2 regions of the Arthrobacter glacialis genome follow, and region 2 is predicted to be linked to the other one. Evidence: predicted binding sites of a transcription regulator. Region 2 holds the regulator's gene; the other holds the start of a gene.

Region 1 (8,253 bases), on a different contig from region 2:
AGCAGGGGCCCCGACTTTTCCTGCGCCTCGGAAAAGAAGGTGGCGTCCACACACCCGGTGCCGTCGTCAATGCTGATAAACACCACCCGTTTCCCGCCCCGCATGGGTGGCGTTTGCGTGGCCACCCGCACCCCTGCCACCAAAACCTCACTGTTGTTGCGCATGCCCAGCAGCTGGTCAGCCCGGCTGACCCCCAACTGTTCCAGAAGAGGTGCGTAACTTCCCATCAGGTGATCGCTCACGTCCATGGACAACAGGTCAAGTTCGGTGCGTACCGTCTCCGCCATGCTGGCCGCCGGATGCACAGCCGGCAGCGCCCCTAACTCCACATCCTCCAGGGGCAGGTGCAACTGGCCCGCAATGGGATGGTTGCGCTTGCTGCCCTTGCCGGCAGGGAGGCTGTTGACGTGGGCTATGAGGTCGGCACGGTTTGCCGTATTGCCGGTAAGGCGTTGTGCCTGGTGGTGCAGGGAATCCAGGGCGCCGAGCTGGGCAAGCCGCTTCAACGCGGGCCGGCTCAGCTTGGCCCGATCACGCAGATCAGCCAGCGAGTCATAAGGCTGGCCGTGGAGGATCCTTTTCAGTTCCGTCCCGGAGAGCCCATACACCCCGGCCAGGCTCATGCGAATACCCGTCACGTTGCTGGCTGTCCGCTCGGCACTGTACTGGCCGCCACTGGCGTTGATGTCCAGCGGCAGGATGGGGATGCCCAGGCGCCTGGCCTCAGCCACCAGCAGGCGCCGCGGATACATGCCGGGATCGTGCTCCCACAACCCCGTCAGAAACTCGGCTGGATGGTGCGCCTTCAGCCAGGCCGACTGGTAGGTGGGAACAGCAAAGGCAGCCCCATGGGCCTTGCAGAAGCCAAAACTGCCAAAAGCCTTCAGCGTCTCCCACACCTCATCAATGACAGCCGTGCTGTAACCGTGCGCAGTGGAGTGTTCCCTGAAGTACTTTTCGATGGCTGGTTCCACGCCGGGCTTTCCCAGCCCACGCCGAAACTCGTCCGCGCGGGACAGGGTGCATTTGGTCATGACACTGAAGGTTCGCAGCACCTGTTCATGAAAAACCGTCACCCCGTGTGTCTCCGCAAGGGCCGGTATCAGATCCGGGTGCGCGTAGTGGGCGGGGGTGAAGCCCGCCCTGTTTTCCAAGAACGGTTTCACCATATTTGATTTCATGGGGCCGGGCCTGAACAAGGAAATGTCAATGACCAGATCGCTGAACTCGGTGGGCGCCATCTTGCCCACCAGTTCACGCTGGCCCGGGGACTCAATCTGGAAACACCCCAGCGTGTGGGTGCTGCGGATCAACTCAAAGGTGGGTTCGTCGTCGAACGGGACGGCATCAAGATCAATGCCACCCCCCTCGTTGATGAACGGCGCCGCCGGGTGGTGCCCGCCCTCAGCGGCAACGGCCTCCTTGGAAGGGTGCAGCCGGATGATTTCCCGCACGGCATAGGCCATGGCGCTTTGCATGCGCACACCCAGCACATCGAGTTTGAGCATGCCCATGGCATCCATGTCGTGCTTATCAAATTGACTCATGGGCAGGCCCAGCCCGCTCGGCTGCACAGGTGTCCTGTTCAATAAGGACGAATCCCCCAGGATCACCCCGCAGGGGTGCATGGAAATGTGCCTGGGCAAACTGTCCAGGCGTTCGGTGAGGTCAACCAGCAGATCCAGCTGGGCGCCTCCTTGCGCATGGCGGGAGTTTTCCACCTGTGCGGCAAAATCGCGCAGCTCAGGCTTCTCCTCCAGCGCCTCCCTGAAGGATCCTGCCGAAAACCGCCACAGCTGTTTGGCGATTTGGTCAATATCAGCCTTGTCCATGCCCAGCGCCAGCCCGGCATCCCTGACAGCGCCGCGGGCACGGTAGCTGTTTTGCATGCTCATCAGGGTGACCCGTTTTGAGCCGAAACGCTCAAAGATGCGTCTGTATACGTTGTGGCGTTCCGCGCTTTCCACATCAAGGTCAATGTCCGGCAGCGTTGACCTGTCCAGGGAGAGGAACCGTTCAAAGAGCAGGTCATTGGCTATGGGGTCCACCGCGCTGATGCCCAGCAGATAGTTGACCAGGGACGACGCCCCGGACCCTCGCGCCGCCCGGCGCACCCCCATGTCCTTGATCATCTCCGAGACCTCGGCCACAGTAAGAAAGTAGGAATCGAAACCCAGACCACTAATGGTGGCCAGCTCCGTCTCGAGCCTGCCTCGCACCTCCAGCAGCTTTTTGCCGGGGAGTCCCCCAAAGCGCTGGTTCAGCCCCGCTTCCGTGCGTTGGCGCAGCTCCATGCCGGCTGGCTGCGTCAAACCCAACACTTGAGACTCGGGGGTTTTGGGCTGCTTCCAGCCAAGATCCGCTGCAGGGTCAAGCCTGCACTTGTCCGCCAATTGTTCCGTGTTGGACCACAACTGCCTCAGCTCGGCACTGCCATAGCCGCCCTGGTGAACAATCTCCTGCGCCACGGACTGCATCTGGGCAGCATTTTTAAGCCAGGCCTGCCCCGTGGGTTGCAAGTCATTGAGCTTCTCCAGGGGCGAGATGTTCCTGGCAGCATCCAAGACATCCGCCGTTGGCGCATCGTCTTCACAGCTGTAGCGCACGGCGTTGCTCAAAACGGCCGGCACATCAAACTCCTGCGCCAATTTCAGCATCCGCACAGCATGGGATGTGCTCATGGGCGCACCGGGAGCGCTCAGGTGGCTCAGGATTTCCACCACAAGGGATCCCACTGGCATGGCATTGCGCCACGAAAGGAATTTGGTGCGCGGCAGCAGATACTTGCGCCCGTTCAGCGCCCTGCCCACGGGAGAACCAGGACCCAGCAAGACTGTTAAGACTGCCCTGCCGGAAGCCGGATCCAGCACGGCTGCAGCCAGTTGGGCCAGGGTGATGCCCACCAGCCCCCGGGGCTGGTCATGCGCGGCCGAAATGAGGCGGCACAGGGCGCCGTAACCTGCGCCCGGAGCCACGAATCCCCCGCCGTGGGCCAGGATCACCACACGCCCCGCCACTTCCAGACCGTTTTGCCCCTCTTCCAACACGGCAAGGTCAACCCCTACAAGGGGGTCAATCCCGGCAGCCCTGCAGGCCTTGACATGTTTAACGGCGCCATAGAGCCCATCCCTGTCGGTGATAGCAAGCGCGTTGGCGCCGTCTGCCGCCGCAGCCTGGGCCAAGTCATCAGGCCAGGAAACCCCATAGTGGGCGCTGAAGGCTGAGGCGCAGTGCAAATGGACAAAGTTACGCACCCTCCTGCAGCTCCTTAAATTTCTCATCCAGCGCGTCATGGATTTTTATGACGCGCCAACGGTCACTGGGCCGGTACCTCACCAGATCCAAGGTCAACAACTCCGTTGCGCCATCCTGGCGCACTTGCACCCGCCACATTTGGGTGTCCACGTACCCCACTCCCTCGCCAGGCCGCATGCGGGTCTCACTTTCCCACCAGGGCCGCCGTTCATACCAACACAATGGTTCGGCGGCCAGGTCATAGAGCCGTCCGCGCCACCACAGCTGCACCAGCGCCCCCTCGGCTGAGCGCACCACATTGACTGACTCGCTAAACGTGCCCATGCGTGCACTCCACCTCCACCCGGCAATACCAACTCAGCATCATATTCTTGATCCGAATGGCTTATTAGTACATATATCCGAATAGATTTAAGTGTACGCTCAGTTTCACGCGGAACGTAACCCGCCCATTGGGAAGAAACGCCTGCGCGGACATTTGTTCTGCGCTTAAAGCGTTATGTAGATAGCTGACAACGCAACTGGCGTCTAGCATGGCCTTATGGCCATTGGCCTAGTCTCCCTGACGGCGTCACCACGATTTTTGAAGGAGCGTTCCATGACTGACATGGTCACCCTCATCGCTAAGACCAATCCGTTGGAACGGGAGCTCAAGATGGCTTCCCGTACTGTGCAGGAATCAGATCTCCAACGCCTCGGTGAGCTGTACTTCACCGCCTACGACGCCGGTGCCGCCGGCGATTCGATCGAAGTTGCCTTGGCGGACATCCAGGCATCCTGGGCCGGCAAATACGGCCATTTCCTCCCCAATGCCTCCCACGTGGCACTGGATAAAAACGGCAAAATCGTTGCAGCGGTGCTGGTGGTGGAACACGCCATCGGTGACGACACTCCCGATGCACCTTTCATCATTGAACTGATCACTGACCGTGAGCACCGCCGCCGGGGCTTGGCCGAGGACTTGGTACTTACCACCATGGACACCTTGTTCAACGAGGGCAAGGCAGATGTGGCCCTACGGGTGGAAGCCACCAATTCCGCAGCCCTTGCCCTGTACCTGTCTCTGGACTTCCACCGCTGGTCTCCCGAAGACACCGAGGACTAAAGCTTCACCATGGAGCAGCGGCTGACGTTTATTTCCTTGGGAGTCCACACAGTGGAACGCTCCCGTGAGTTCTATCTCACAGGCTTGGGCTGGACGGCGCATCAGGAGGTGCCAGGCCAGGTCATCTTCCTGCAGCTGAACCATGGGCTCATTTTGTCGCTGTGGAGCCGTGAAGCCATGGCCGCCGAGTTGGGTGTTGAGCCTTCCGACGGCGTCCCTCCCATCACACTGAGCCACAACGTTGGCAGTGTTGCCGAGGTCGACGCCGTCTTGGCGCAGGCGGTTGCGGCGGGCGCCGTCGTGGACCATCCTGCCGCGCAGCAGCCTTGGGGCGGCTACAGCGGTTATTTTGCCGATCCTGACGGCTTCCGCTGGGAAGTTGCCTTCAATCCCACCTGGGCCGTGGACGACGCCGGAAACGTCACCGTCTAGCCGGGACCCGGCCCCTGGAGCGCGATGGGCTCGATGAGCTCGATGGGCTCGATGAGTCCGGGGTTGTCATTGCGCACATTGCCCACAGCGGCGCCGACCGGATCCAGCACCCAGCTGGCAGCCTGCCTGTAGGCATCCGCCAAGACCATCTCCAGCAGTTGTGCCGGCGTTTCTGCCTGCGGGTTGAGCCATTCGGCCAGACCTTTTGCCGTCAGAGGCACCGGCAGCCTGTCGTGCAATGTGGCCAGTTCACCCTCAGGTGGCGATGCCATGGTGATGATGCTGGCGGACAGCAGCCACTGATCGGGCGCCCCGTTTTCCTTGCTGGGGTCCTTCCACCATTCATAAAGCCCGGCAAAGGTAATGAGTGAGCCGTCCGCACTGTGCACAAAATACGGCTGCTTGCTCTTCCCATCGGCCGACTTTTTCCATTCGTAGTAGCCCTGCACGGGCACGCCGCACCGCTTCGATTTCAAGGCTGAGCGGAACGTTGGCTTCTCCGCCACGGTTTCACTGCGCGCGTTGAAGGCCCGCACACCCACGCTTGGGTCCTTGGCCCAGCCCGGCACCAACCCCCATTTGGCAACATGGATCTGCCGGTGGACCTCGCCGTCAATGAGCCGCTCCAGCACAATGGGCACATCCGTGGTGGGGGCAACGTTGTAGGAGGCCCTCAGCTCAAGGGACGCCTCTGCCTCCGCTTCCAGCTCCGCCACCAAATCGCCCACTGCCCTGGCCATTACGTATCGTCCACACATGGAATCCATGGTGGCACAAACTGCCGCTTCGGCGCAGAACCTGCCCACAAGCAGCGCGGCAAGACCAGTGGCACAGACTGTTCCGGCGGCGCAGGCCATGCATGTGACACAAGATGAGGAATATCCCCTCCACCCGGTAGCGTTGTCACCAGTAGCATTCAACAAGACTTTTCTTTCAAGGAGTATTTGACGTGGATTTCACCCCCGACGCTGGCAGCATCACCATGTTTTCCACCACGTGGTGCGGCTATTGCAAGCGCCTGAAGAAGCAGCTGGACGCCGAAGGAATCGGCTACACCGAGATCAACATCGAAGATGTTCCGGGTACGGCCGAGCTCGTTGAAAGCCTCAATGACGGCAACCAGACGGTCCCCACCGTGTTGTTTCCGGACGGCTCAGCAGCAACCAACCCCTCCTTGAAGGATGTTGTAGCCAGGCTTGCCGCCTAGTCACAGCCGGCTCATGAAGCCGTGTAGCCTGTCAGGAACCTCATTTTGATGTTCCGCAAGGCGGAACACAACGGATTCTAGGAGCTCTTCCATGGTGCACAAGGTCAAAGGCGCAGTAGTCCTGAGCAAGGACGCGGCCGTCACAATCGAAACCATCCTGGTCCCGGATCCGGGACCGGGTGAAGCGCTCGTGGACATCTTGACCAGCGGTGTTTGCCATACTGACTTGCACTACAAGCAGGGCGGGATCAGCGATGACTTCCCGTTCCTGCTGGGCCATGAGGCTACAGGTGTAGTCAGCGCCGTGGGTGCCGGGGTCACCAACGTGGTTCCAGGCGACAGGGTCATCCTGAACTGGCGCGCTGTTTGCGGCACCTGCCGGGCGTGCGCCAAGGGCCAGGCCCAGTACTGCTTCAATACGGCCAACGCCACGCAGAAGATGACGCTCGAGGACGGCACCGTCCTCTCCCCCGCACTGGGCATTGGCGCCTTCATTGAGAAGACCCTCGTGGCGGCCGGGCAATGCACCAAGGTTGATCCGGATGTTGACCCGGGAGCTGTGGGTCTGCTGGGCTGCGGCGTCATGGCAGGCATCGGCGCGGCCATCAACACCGGCGGCGTGAAGCGCGGCGACTCCGTGGCCGTGATCGGCTGCGGCGGCGTGGGCTCGGCGGCCATTGCCGGGGCAGCACTTGCCGGCGCCACCACCATCGTTGCCGTTGACCGCGATCCCAAGAAGCTGGAAGCCGCCCTTGCACTCGGGGCCACGCACACGGTGGATTCCTCCCAGGAGGATGCCGTGCTCGCCATTCAGAACCACACCGGCGGGTTCGGGGCAGATGTGGTGATTGACGCCGTCGGACGTCCCGAAACGTACAAGCAGGCGTTCTACGCCCGCGACCTTGCCGGCACCGTGGTGCTGGTGGGTGTGCCCACCCCGGAGATGACGCTGGAACTGCCACTGCTGGATGTGTTTGGCCGCGGCGGGTCCCTGAAGTCGTCCTGGTACGGCGACGCCCTTCCTTCGCGTGATTTCCCCATGCTGGTTGAGTTGTACAAGCAGGGCAAACTGGATTTGGACGCCTTTGTGAGCGAACGCATCACCATCAACGACATTGAGGCAGCGTTCAGCAAAATGGGCCAGGGCTCAGTGCTGCGATCCGTGGTGGAGTTCGCATGAGCGCCCGCATTGAGCGCCTGGTGACCTCAGGAACTTTCTCGCTCGACGGCGGCACCTGGGACGTGGACAACAACGTGTGGTTGGTGGGTGACGACGCGCAGGTCTATGTGATCGACCCCGCCCACAACCCCGGCGCCATCAAGGAGGCTGTGGGGGAACGCACCGTCAAGGCGGTTTTGCTGACGCACGGCCATGACGACCACATCCGCTTCGCCCGTGACTTTGCCGACCTGGTGGGGGCTCCCGTGTTCATGAACCCGGCGGACCAAATGCTGTGGGAGCACATTTTCCCAGGCACCGCCCCGGATGCCACCATCGCCGACGGCGACGCCTTTGAGCTGGCGGGCACCGTGCTGACGGCCCTGCACACTCCCGGGCACTCCCCCGGATCGACATGCTTCTATGCCGAGTCGCTGGGCACTGTTTTCACCGGCGACACCTTGTTCAACGGCGGGCCCGGGGCAACAGGGCGCTCCTACAGCGACTTCCCCACCATCGTTGCCTCCATCAAGGAGCGGTTGCTGACCCTGCCACCGGAGACGGTGGTGAACACCGGTCACGGCGATTCAACCACCATTGGTGCTGAGGCGCCGGGAGTGCTGGCCGCCGGGCAGTAACTTATTGGCGGGAATCACGAAAGCGCCGTGTGGGCTGCGTAGGCGGCCAACACGGCGTCTTCCACATCGTCCACAGTGATCTCCGAAACCAGATCCTGCGCAGCGCCGGCAGTGGCAGGATCCCATTCCAGGCCCAGGGCTGCATAGGTGCCGGTGAGGACGCTGCGGATGGGTGCCGAATTCTCCACAACAATCACCGAGCTGAACAGCCACGCACCCGAGACCACGCGTTGGGCCGTGCCCACGAGCTTGATCCGCCCGGCCGGGCCGCTGCCGTACACACTGAATTCGCCCGGGCAGTACTCCCCTGGAATTTCGCCCACGGCGGCATCCACGCCCAGACTTTGCAGGGCTTGGGCAAACAGGTCCCCAAAGAAGCCAAACCTCGCCTTGGCCCCGGCAATGGCGTCATCCTCGCGTTGCAGGTGATCCACCACCAGTGTGCCCTGGTGGTAGG
Region 2 (8,253 bases):
GGGCACCATGGCCGACGCCGAGAATTCCTTGCGCGAGCTGGCGGCACTGGCCGAAACAGCCGGCTCCGAGGTTTTGGATGGCATGGTGCAGCGACGTGCCAAGCCGGACCCGGCCACCTATCTTGGTACAGGCAAGGCCCAGGAGCTCAAGGAAATTGTCCAAGCCACAGGCGCGGACACGGTGATCATTGACGGGGATCTGGCCCCGTCCCAGCGGCGCACCCTGGAAGAAGTTGTCAAGGTCAAGGTCATTGACAGGACGGCGTTGATCCTGGACATCTTCGCCCAGCACGCCAAATCCCGTGAAGGCCGCGCCCAGGTGGAGCTGGCCCAAATGGAATACCTGCTGCCGCGCCTGCGCGGCTGGGGCGAATCCATGTCCCGCCAGGCTGGTGGGCGGGTGGGTGCCGCCGGTGGCGGTATTGGTTCCCGTGGCCCGGGTGAAACCAAGATGGAGCTCGACAGGCGCAAAATCCGCACCAAGATGGCCAAGCTGCGCCGCGAGATTGCCGCGATGAAGCCGGCTCGCGACACCAAACGCGCCAACCGCAAGCGCAACAATGTGCCCTCCGTGGCCATTGCCGGCTACACCAATGCCGGAAAGTCTTCCCTGCTGAACCGTCTCACCGACGCTGGGGTGCTGGTGGAAAACGCCTTGTTCGCCACCTTGGACCCCACGGTGCGCAAGACCGAAACAGCCGATGGCCTGGGTTACACCCTGGTGGATACCGTGGGTTTTGTGCGGTCGCTGCCCACCCAATTGGTGGAGGCTTTCCGCTCCACCTTGGAAGAGGTGGCTGATGCGGATTTGATCTTGCACATTGTGGACGCCTCCCACCCCGATCCTGAGGGCCAGATTGCTGCCGTGCGGACAGTCTTCGCTGAAGTGGAAGCCCTGCAGATTCCTGAGCTGATCATCTTGAACAAGGTGGATATTGCTGACCCGTTTGTGGTGGAACGTCTGCGCCAGCACGAGGCCAACACTGTGGTGGTTTCCGCCCGAACCGGGCAAGGCATCGATGAGCTGCTCCAAGCCATCAGCGAAGCAATTCCACACCCCAGCGTCACCTTGACTCTGCTCATCCCGTACGACCGAGGCGATGTTTTGAACAAGCTGCACCGCTCCGACGCGGAAATCATCACGCTGGAGCATGGCGAGCACGGAACTGTGGCCCACGTCCGGGTCCGCGAAGATCTGGCAGCTGAGGTTGAACCGTTTGTCCAACATGGCTGACACTGAATTCTCGCAACAAGCACTGGAACTTCTGGACCGGGCTGTTGAAGCCATGGGCGGCCAGCGCCGTGACGGCCAGCATGAGATGGTGCGCCGCGTGGTGGACGCCATTGAAAGTGGCGACCACCTGCTGGTGCAGGCAGGGACTGGCACCGGAAAGTCGCTGGCCTATCTGATCCCGCTGATTGTCAATGCCCTCACCAGTGACAAACCGGCAGTGGTGGCCACGGCCACCTTGGCGTTGCAGGCCCAGATCGTGGGCCGCGATGTGCCGCGCCTTTTGGCTGCCCTGGAACCTGTTTTGCCGCGCGCCATTGATGTTGCCCTGGTCAAGGGCCGCAGCAATTACGTGTGCAAGCAAAAACTAGGCGGCGGTTTCCCCTCCGAGGACACCGGCGAAGGGGCCTTGTTTACCCTGGGTGAAGATTCTTCCGTCACTCACCTGCCGGGCGCAACCACTGGCCCCACCTCCGCGCTGGGGCGTGAAGTGGTGCGTCTGCGTGAGTGGGCACAGGACACCGAGACGGGCGACAGGGACGAGCTGATCCCCGGAGTTACCGACAAGGCGTGGCGGCAGGTGTCGGTCACCTCCATGGAATGTCTGGGGGCGCAAAAGTGTCCACTGGCCACAGAATGCTTCTCGGAACTGGCTCGCGCCCGCGGCGCCGAGGCTGACATCGTGGTGACAAACCACGCCATGCTGGCCATCAGCGCGTTTGAAGGCATTGCTGTTCTGCCCGACTACGACGTGGTGGTGGTGGATGAGGCCCATGAATTGCAGGACCGGGTCACTGGTGCCGTCACCGGGCAGTTGTCGGTGCAAATGGTGCAGGCAGCTGCCTCCAGCACCCGCAAACACACGGCGGTTTCCGTTGACGCAATTCACGCCAGCGCTGCAGCGCTTGACCTGGCCTTCGCCGGCACGGCCGAGGGCCTGCTGCCCAATGGTCTGAATCAAACTCAAAGCCAAGCGATTGAACAAGTGCGCGACGCCGTTCGGGCGGCACTCTCAGATTCCAAGCCCGAGGGCAATGCAGCCGTGGACGGTGGCCGTTCCATTGCCCGGGCCCGGCTGAACCTGATCTTTGACCTGTGCGAGCGGATGCTGGTCGCCGCTGAGGCGCGTGAGGTGGTGTGGGCCTCGCGGCCAGGAAGTTTCACCCCCGGCAAGGGCTACCAGAAGGCGGACGACGGCGAGCCGGCAGTCATCAACATCGCACCGCTCAGTGTGGCCATGAAACTGCGAGAGGGCCTGTTTGCTGACCGTACTGTGGTGCTGACGTCGGCAACGCTGGCCATTGGGGAGTCCTTTCAGGCAACAGCTGGCGGGCTCGGCCTGTTGGGCCCCAACGCACCCGCCTGGACAGGGGCCGACGTCGGCTCTCCCTTTGACTACCCCAAGCAAGGCATGCTCTATGTGGCAGCGCACCTGCAAAAACCCGGTTTTGGTATGTCATCCGAACAGCTCGATGAACTTGCTGCGCTGATCACCGCCGCCGGTGGCGGAACGTTGGCGTTGTTCTCCTCAAGGCGAGCAGCCGAGGATGCTGCGGAGAAACTGCGCAAGAAGCTTTCCGTCAAGATTCTTTGCCAAGGTGATTCCTCCATGGCCGGGCTCATCAAGGAATTCGCCGATGAACCCGACACCTGCCTGTTTGGCACCATGTCGCTGTGGCAAGGTGTTGACGTTCAGGGTGCCTCCTGCCGGCTGGTTGTCATCGACAGGATTCCGTTCCCGCGACCCGATGACCCCCTGGTGACAGCAAGGGCACGGGCTGTGGCACAAAGCGGCGGCGACGGATTCATCGCCATCTCCGCCACTCACGCAGCCGTGCGCCTGGCACAGGGCGTGGGGCGCCTGATCCGCTCAAGTGCCGACAGGGGAGTGGTGGCTGTACTCGATTCACGCCTGGCCAACGCCAGCTACGGCGGGTTCCTGCGCGCGGCCCTTCCGCCATTCTGGGCCACCAAGGACCGCGCCGTGGCTCTTGCCGCACTGAAGCGGCTCTCCGGGAAATAACGCCAAGGCCCAGGAACGGGTACTTTCCGGCTACGGTCACGCGAAAGGCACAGGCCCGGTATTTTCCGGCTGCTTCCCGACACGTCGGCCGCGGGCTGGGGCCACAAGAGCGAGGGACCCGCTGCGAGCTTGCGAGCGGTGGGAGCGCTTGGGGACTTTGGTGTCTCCTTGACGCAGCCTACGAAAATACCGGCGCCTGGGCCTTTCGCTGGTGTTGCTGGTGCGTGCGATGCGTGCACGCGTTGTTGGGAGCCGTCAGAGGCTGCGCAGTACTGATACAACCTTGCCCATGATGGTCGCGTGGTCGCCCAAGATGGGTTCGTAGCGCGTGTTCTGGGGCAAAAGCCAGGTGTGGCCGTCACGCTGGCGGAAGGTCTTCACCGTGGCTTCGTCCTCCAACAGGGCAGCCACAATGTCGCCGTTGTTGGCGGTGGGCTGTTGACGCACCACCACCCAGTCCCCATCGCAGATTGCCGCGTCGATCATTGAATCGCCTTGCACCTTAAGCATGAACAATTCTCCGCTGCCCACAATCTGGCGTGGCAACGGCATGATGTCATCCACGGACTGGTCGGCCAGTATGGGGCCACCAGCTGCAATGCGTCCCACAAGAGGAACAAATGCGGTGTCCGAGGAACTGCTCAGCTCAGCGAAGTTGAGTCCATTTGAGCTGCGCAACTTCGACGGGGCGCTGACCCCCTCAATCTCCACCTCGCCGTCGTCCAGAACCAGCGGGATCAAAACTTCCATGGCTCGGGGACGTTTGGGGTCACGACGCAAGTAGCCATGGCGCTCAAGCTGGGTCAACTGGTGCGTGACGCTGGAAAGGCTGGCCAGCCCCACGGAGTCGCCGATTTCACGCATGGAGGGTGGGTAGCCCTTGTCGGCAATGGAGCGCTGGATGCACTCGAGAATCTTTTTCTGCCGAACAGTGAGCCCCTTCATGCCAGCGCGACTGGGCGCTTGGGGGATGCGGTGCGGAGGTTCTTGAAGCGCCATGGTTCCGGGTCCTTTCGTGGCTGCCCTGAACAATGTCAGTGCCTGCTGGTGGACTGCATCTAGCGGCCAATCCTTGTAAACCAAGTTTAAGCCACAACAGGGGCAATATCAAACATTTGTTCTATCAACCCTTGGCAAGTGTCGTCTATAGGTGCTAAAACTGTACTAGTAGCAAATTCGAACATACGTTCTATCGAAGATATGAAGCATGGAATTTTGATCCAGTTGGCAGGTGTGGCCAAGGATCCAGATCCACGGTGAAAGGACGAGAAGTCATGAATGCAATGGTTATCTCTGCAGGAACTCTCAGCAGTACACCCAAGGCCTTGTTTGGCGGCGGCAATGTCAGTCCCCGGCACCATCAGGCGCAGCGGCAGGCCGCGCCTGCCAAGCTGACGTTGACGCGTCGAGGCCGGCTGGTGCTCCTTGGTGTCCCGGCCTTGGTGGCATCATCGATCCTGGTGTTCGTCGCCTTGGCGATTGTTTTCAGTACGTTGGCAAGCCCCGCCCATGCGGGCGTGGAACACCTGGCCGTCGACATGGACAGCTACGCCCATTCAGTGACAGTTCTCCAGGGCGACAGTCTGTGGAGCATCGCTGGCACCACCAATCCGAATCGTGACGTTCGTGAAGTGGTTCGGGAAATTGTTGCCCTGAATGAGTTGGGTACTGGTGTGCTTCAGGCAGGCCAGCGACTGTTCGTTCCCATCCCGAAGTAGAACACCTCCGGCTAGCAATCCTGCCAAGCTGGCTCCCGGAGCTCGGGCTGAAGTGTCCGCATGCTGTCACCGTTTCGGGATTTGGCATCCTTGTCAATTAAGCTGGAGCCATGGATCAGTTTGAACGTTTAGGTCAATTGCCACTCCGCGACGATCTGCGTGGACTGCATCCCTACGGCGCCCCGCAACTTGACGTTCCCATACTGTTGAACGTGAATGAAAATACCTTTGGCGTCCCGGCGGATGCCAAGGAAGCCATTCTGGCAGCCGTGGCAGCGGAACTTGAAGGCCTCAACAGGTACCCGGACAGGGAATTCACCACCCTTCGCCAGGAATTGGCGGCGTATTTGGGCCACGGCCTCAACGAAGACAACCTATGGGCCGCAAACGGTTCCAATGAAGTCCTGCAGCAAATCCTTCAGGCCTTTGGCGGTCCGGGACGCACCGCCATGGGATTCCCGCCCACATACTCCATGTACCCCCTGCTGGCCAGTGGCACAGGTACCGGCTATATCGCCGGATTGCGCGATCAGGACTACAGCTTGTCCGCGGCATCGGCGGCGGAACAGGTGAGTGCGGCCGCCCCGAACATCGTTTTCCTCTGTTCGCCGAACAACCCCACAGGAACGGCCCTCGGCCTTGAGGTGGTGGAGGCTGTTTATGAGGCAGGAGAAGCGTCACAGTGCATTGTCATTGTTGATGAAGCGTATGCAGAATTTGCCCACACAGGAACGCCCAGTGCCCTGAGCCTGCTTGAGGGCCGACCGCGCCTGGTGGTTTCACGGACCATGAGCAAGGCGTTTGCTTTGGCCGGCGCCCGCCTTGGCTATCTAGCGGCGGCGCCGGAAGTCGCTGACGCTCTCCGTTTGGTTCGGTTGCCCTATCACTTGTCGGCCATCACCCAGGCGACTGCCGTCGCGGCCCTGCGTACCTCAACATCCCTGTTGGCCAATGTGGAGGCTATTAAAGTCCAACGGGACAGGATAGTGACGGAACTGACAAATCTTGGCCTGACGCCGGCACCCTCGGATTCAAACTTTGTCTTCTTCGGCGGACTGGAAAATCCCCATGCAGTGTGGGAAGCCTTGTTGGCTGAGGGAGTGTTGATTCGCGACGTCGGAATTCCCGGGCACCTGCGCGTGACTGCCGGCACCGAAGCTGAAACAACGGCATTCCTCAGCGGCTTGCGCGCTATCCTGGCCAGCTAGTCACGCGTGAGGACAACGCTGCCAAACCGGGCACCGGAGGATTGGCAGCGGACTGTTTTGGGCATAATCATGCCTTCTCTCCTAAACTGGTGACATACAGTGAAAAGTTCGCGAGCCTAGCCCTGCCCTGCGCCTGCAGGGGCAAGAAGGCGCGGACAAAAACCAAAGGACTTGTGCAATGACTGAGAACAGCCCGCAGCCCGGCCAGGGACGCACAGCCCGTTTGGAGCGAGTAACCAGCGAGTCCAGCGTGCTGGTGGAAATCAACCTAGACGGTACCGGTGTTTCCACGATTGACACCTCAGTCCCGTTCTATGACCACATGCTGACGGCACTGTCCAAGCACTCGCTGATCGACATGAACATCAAGGCCACCGGTGACACGCACATTGACGCCCACCACACGGTGGAAGATGTGGCCATTTCCTTTGGTGAAGTTCTCAAGGAGGCCCTGGGAAACAAGGCGGGCATCCGCCGATTCGGCGAAGCCACCGTCCCGCTTGACGAGGCGTTGGCCAACGCAGTTGTCGATGTTTCCGGCCGCCCGTACCTGGTGCATGGCGGCGAGCCCGCAGGCCAGGAGTACCACTTGATCGGCGGTCACTTCACAGGTTCCCTGACCCGCCACGTCTTTGAAGCCATCACCTTGCACGCGCAAATCTGCCTGCACATGACTGTCATTGCCGGCCGCGATCCGCACCACATTGTTGAGGCACAGTTCAAGGCATTCGCCCGCGCCCTGCGTTCAGCCATTGAATCAGATCCCCGCGTCACAGGAATTCCATCCACGAAGGGCCTTTTGTGAGCTCCCAAGCCACCCCGTCAACAGTAGAAAACCAGCCCACAGTCACGGTCCTGGACTATGGTTCAGGCAATGTGCGCTCCGCCGTGCGGGCCCTTGAACGCGCCGGTGCCACGGTGAAACTCAGCGCCAAGCCCGAGGACGTGTTGACTGCCGATGGCCTGGTGGTTCCAGGCGTGGGTGCCTTTGGGTCTGTCATGAGCGAGCTCAAAAGCGTTGATGCGCTGCGAATGATCGGGCGCCGTGTGGCCGGAGGCCGTGCAGTGCTGGGCATTTGTGTGGGCATGCAGGTCCTTTTTGACGCAGGATTCGAACACGGTGTCCATGAAGAAGGCATGGGGGAGTGGCCCGGAACGGTTGAGCTCCTGCCAGCTCCTGTTGTCCCGCACATGGGCTGGAACACGGTTCAGGCAGCCGAAGGTTCCATGTTGTTTGAAGGTGTTGAAGACGAGCGCTTTTACTTTGTGCACTCCTACGGCGTGCAGAAATGGGACTTTGAGGTTCTCCAGCCCAAGATGCGCCCGCCCATGGTCACCTGGTCCGAGCACGGTGCGCCCTTCATTGCGGCCATTGAAAACGGCCCGCTGTGCGCAACCCAATTCCACCCGGAGAAGTCCGGCGATGCGGGTGCACGCCTGTTGCGCAATTGGGTCCTGTCACTAAACAAGGCGGCAAAATAATGTGGTCCTTGCTTTTGATGGGCCTGGCGGGGTTGCTCATTGGCGGCGCCTACACGTTTTACCAGCAGAAAACCGCTCGATGGATACCCATCAGTTTTGCCGTGTTGGCTGTCATGTCGCTGGTGGCCGCCTACATGTTCACTCAGTGAGTTCCGGCGTCTAGCCCGGCGCGCACACGCTCCACTCCACATTCGCAAGTACTAGTCACGTTGAGGACCCCATGACCACCCCCATTTTGGAATTGCTGCCCGCTGTCGACATTGTAGACGGACAGGCAGTTCGCCTGGTTCAGGGCGAGGCTGGCTCTGAAACCGGCTACGGTTCGCCTCTTGAGGCGGCCCTCAACTGGCAGAACGACGGCGCCGAGTGGGTTCACCTGGTGGACCTGGACGCAGCCTTTGGCCGCGGCTCCAACGTGCACTTGCTGCGCGAAATGGTGGCAGCCCTGGACATCAAGGTTGAGCTTTCCGGCGGACTCCGTGACGACGCCTCCTTGGAAGCTGCCTTGGAACTGGGTGTGGGCCGGGTGAACCTCGGCACGGCAGCACTGGAAAACCCCGAATGGACCGCCAGTGTCATCGAAAAGTTTGG

Evidence for each region. Region 2 encodes LexA, which represses DNA repair genes until DNA is damaged. Its sites were predicted from a motif close to TCGAACANNTGTTCGA; they were not measured.
Region 1: CVS28_RS08835 (DUF6504 family protein) is a predicted target of LexA. The motif match lies at 3,645-3,660, and genes of this name have one in related genera.

The regions. Positions count from the first base shown of each region.
Region 1 is NZ_PPXB01000006.1:66,900-75,152, forward strand. It holds gene CVS28_RS08830 (DNA polymerase III subunit alpha) at 1-3,254, opposite strand, end outside; gene CVS28_RS08835 (DUF6504 family protein) at 3,247-3,579, opposite strand; gene CVS28_RS08840 (GNAT family N-acetyltransferase) at 3,854-4,360, shown strand; gene CVS28_RS08845 (VOC family protein) at 4,370-4,792, shown strand; gene CVS28_RS08850 (SOS response-associated peptidase) at 4,789-5,532, opposite strand; gene CVS28_RS19395 (hypothetical protein) at 5,549-5,740, shown strand; gene CVS28_RS08855 (mycoredoxin) at 5,742-5,999, shown strand; gene CVS28_RS08860 (S-(hydroxymethyl)mycothiol dehydrogenase) at 6,091-7,179, shown strand; gene CVS28_RS08865 (MBL fold metallo-hydrolase) at 7,176-7,796, shown strand; gene CVS28_RS08870 (lipoate--protein ligase family protein) at 7,811-8,253, opposite strand, start outside.
Region 2 is NZ_PPXB01000010.1:50,861-59,113, reverse strand. It holds gene hflX (GTPase HflX) at 1-1,234, shown strand, start outside; gene CVS28_RS12985 (ATP-dependent DNA helicase) at 1,227-3,254, shown strand; gene lexA (transcriptional repressor LexA) at 3,510-4,253, opposite strand; gene CVS28_RS12975 (LysM peptidoglycan-binding domain-containing protein) at 4,529-4,972, shown strand; gene CVS28_RS12970 (histidinol-phosphate transaminase) at 5,083-6,180, shown strand; gene hisB (imidazoleglycerol-phosphate dehydratase HisB) at 6,359-6,985, shown strand; gene hisH (imidazole glycerol phosphate synthase subunit HisH) at 6,982-7,662, shown strand; gene CVS28_RS19750 (hypothetical protein) at 7,662-7,811, shown strand; gene priA (bifunctional 1-(5-phosphoribosyl)-5-((5-phosphoribosylamino)methylideneamino)imidazole-4-carboxamide isomerase/phosphoribosylanthranilate isomerase PriA) at 7,883-8,253, shown strand, end outside.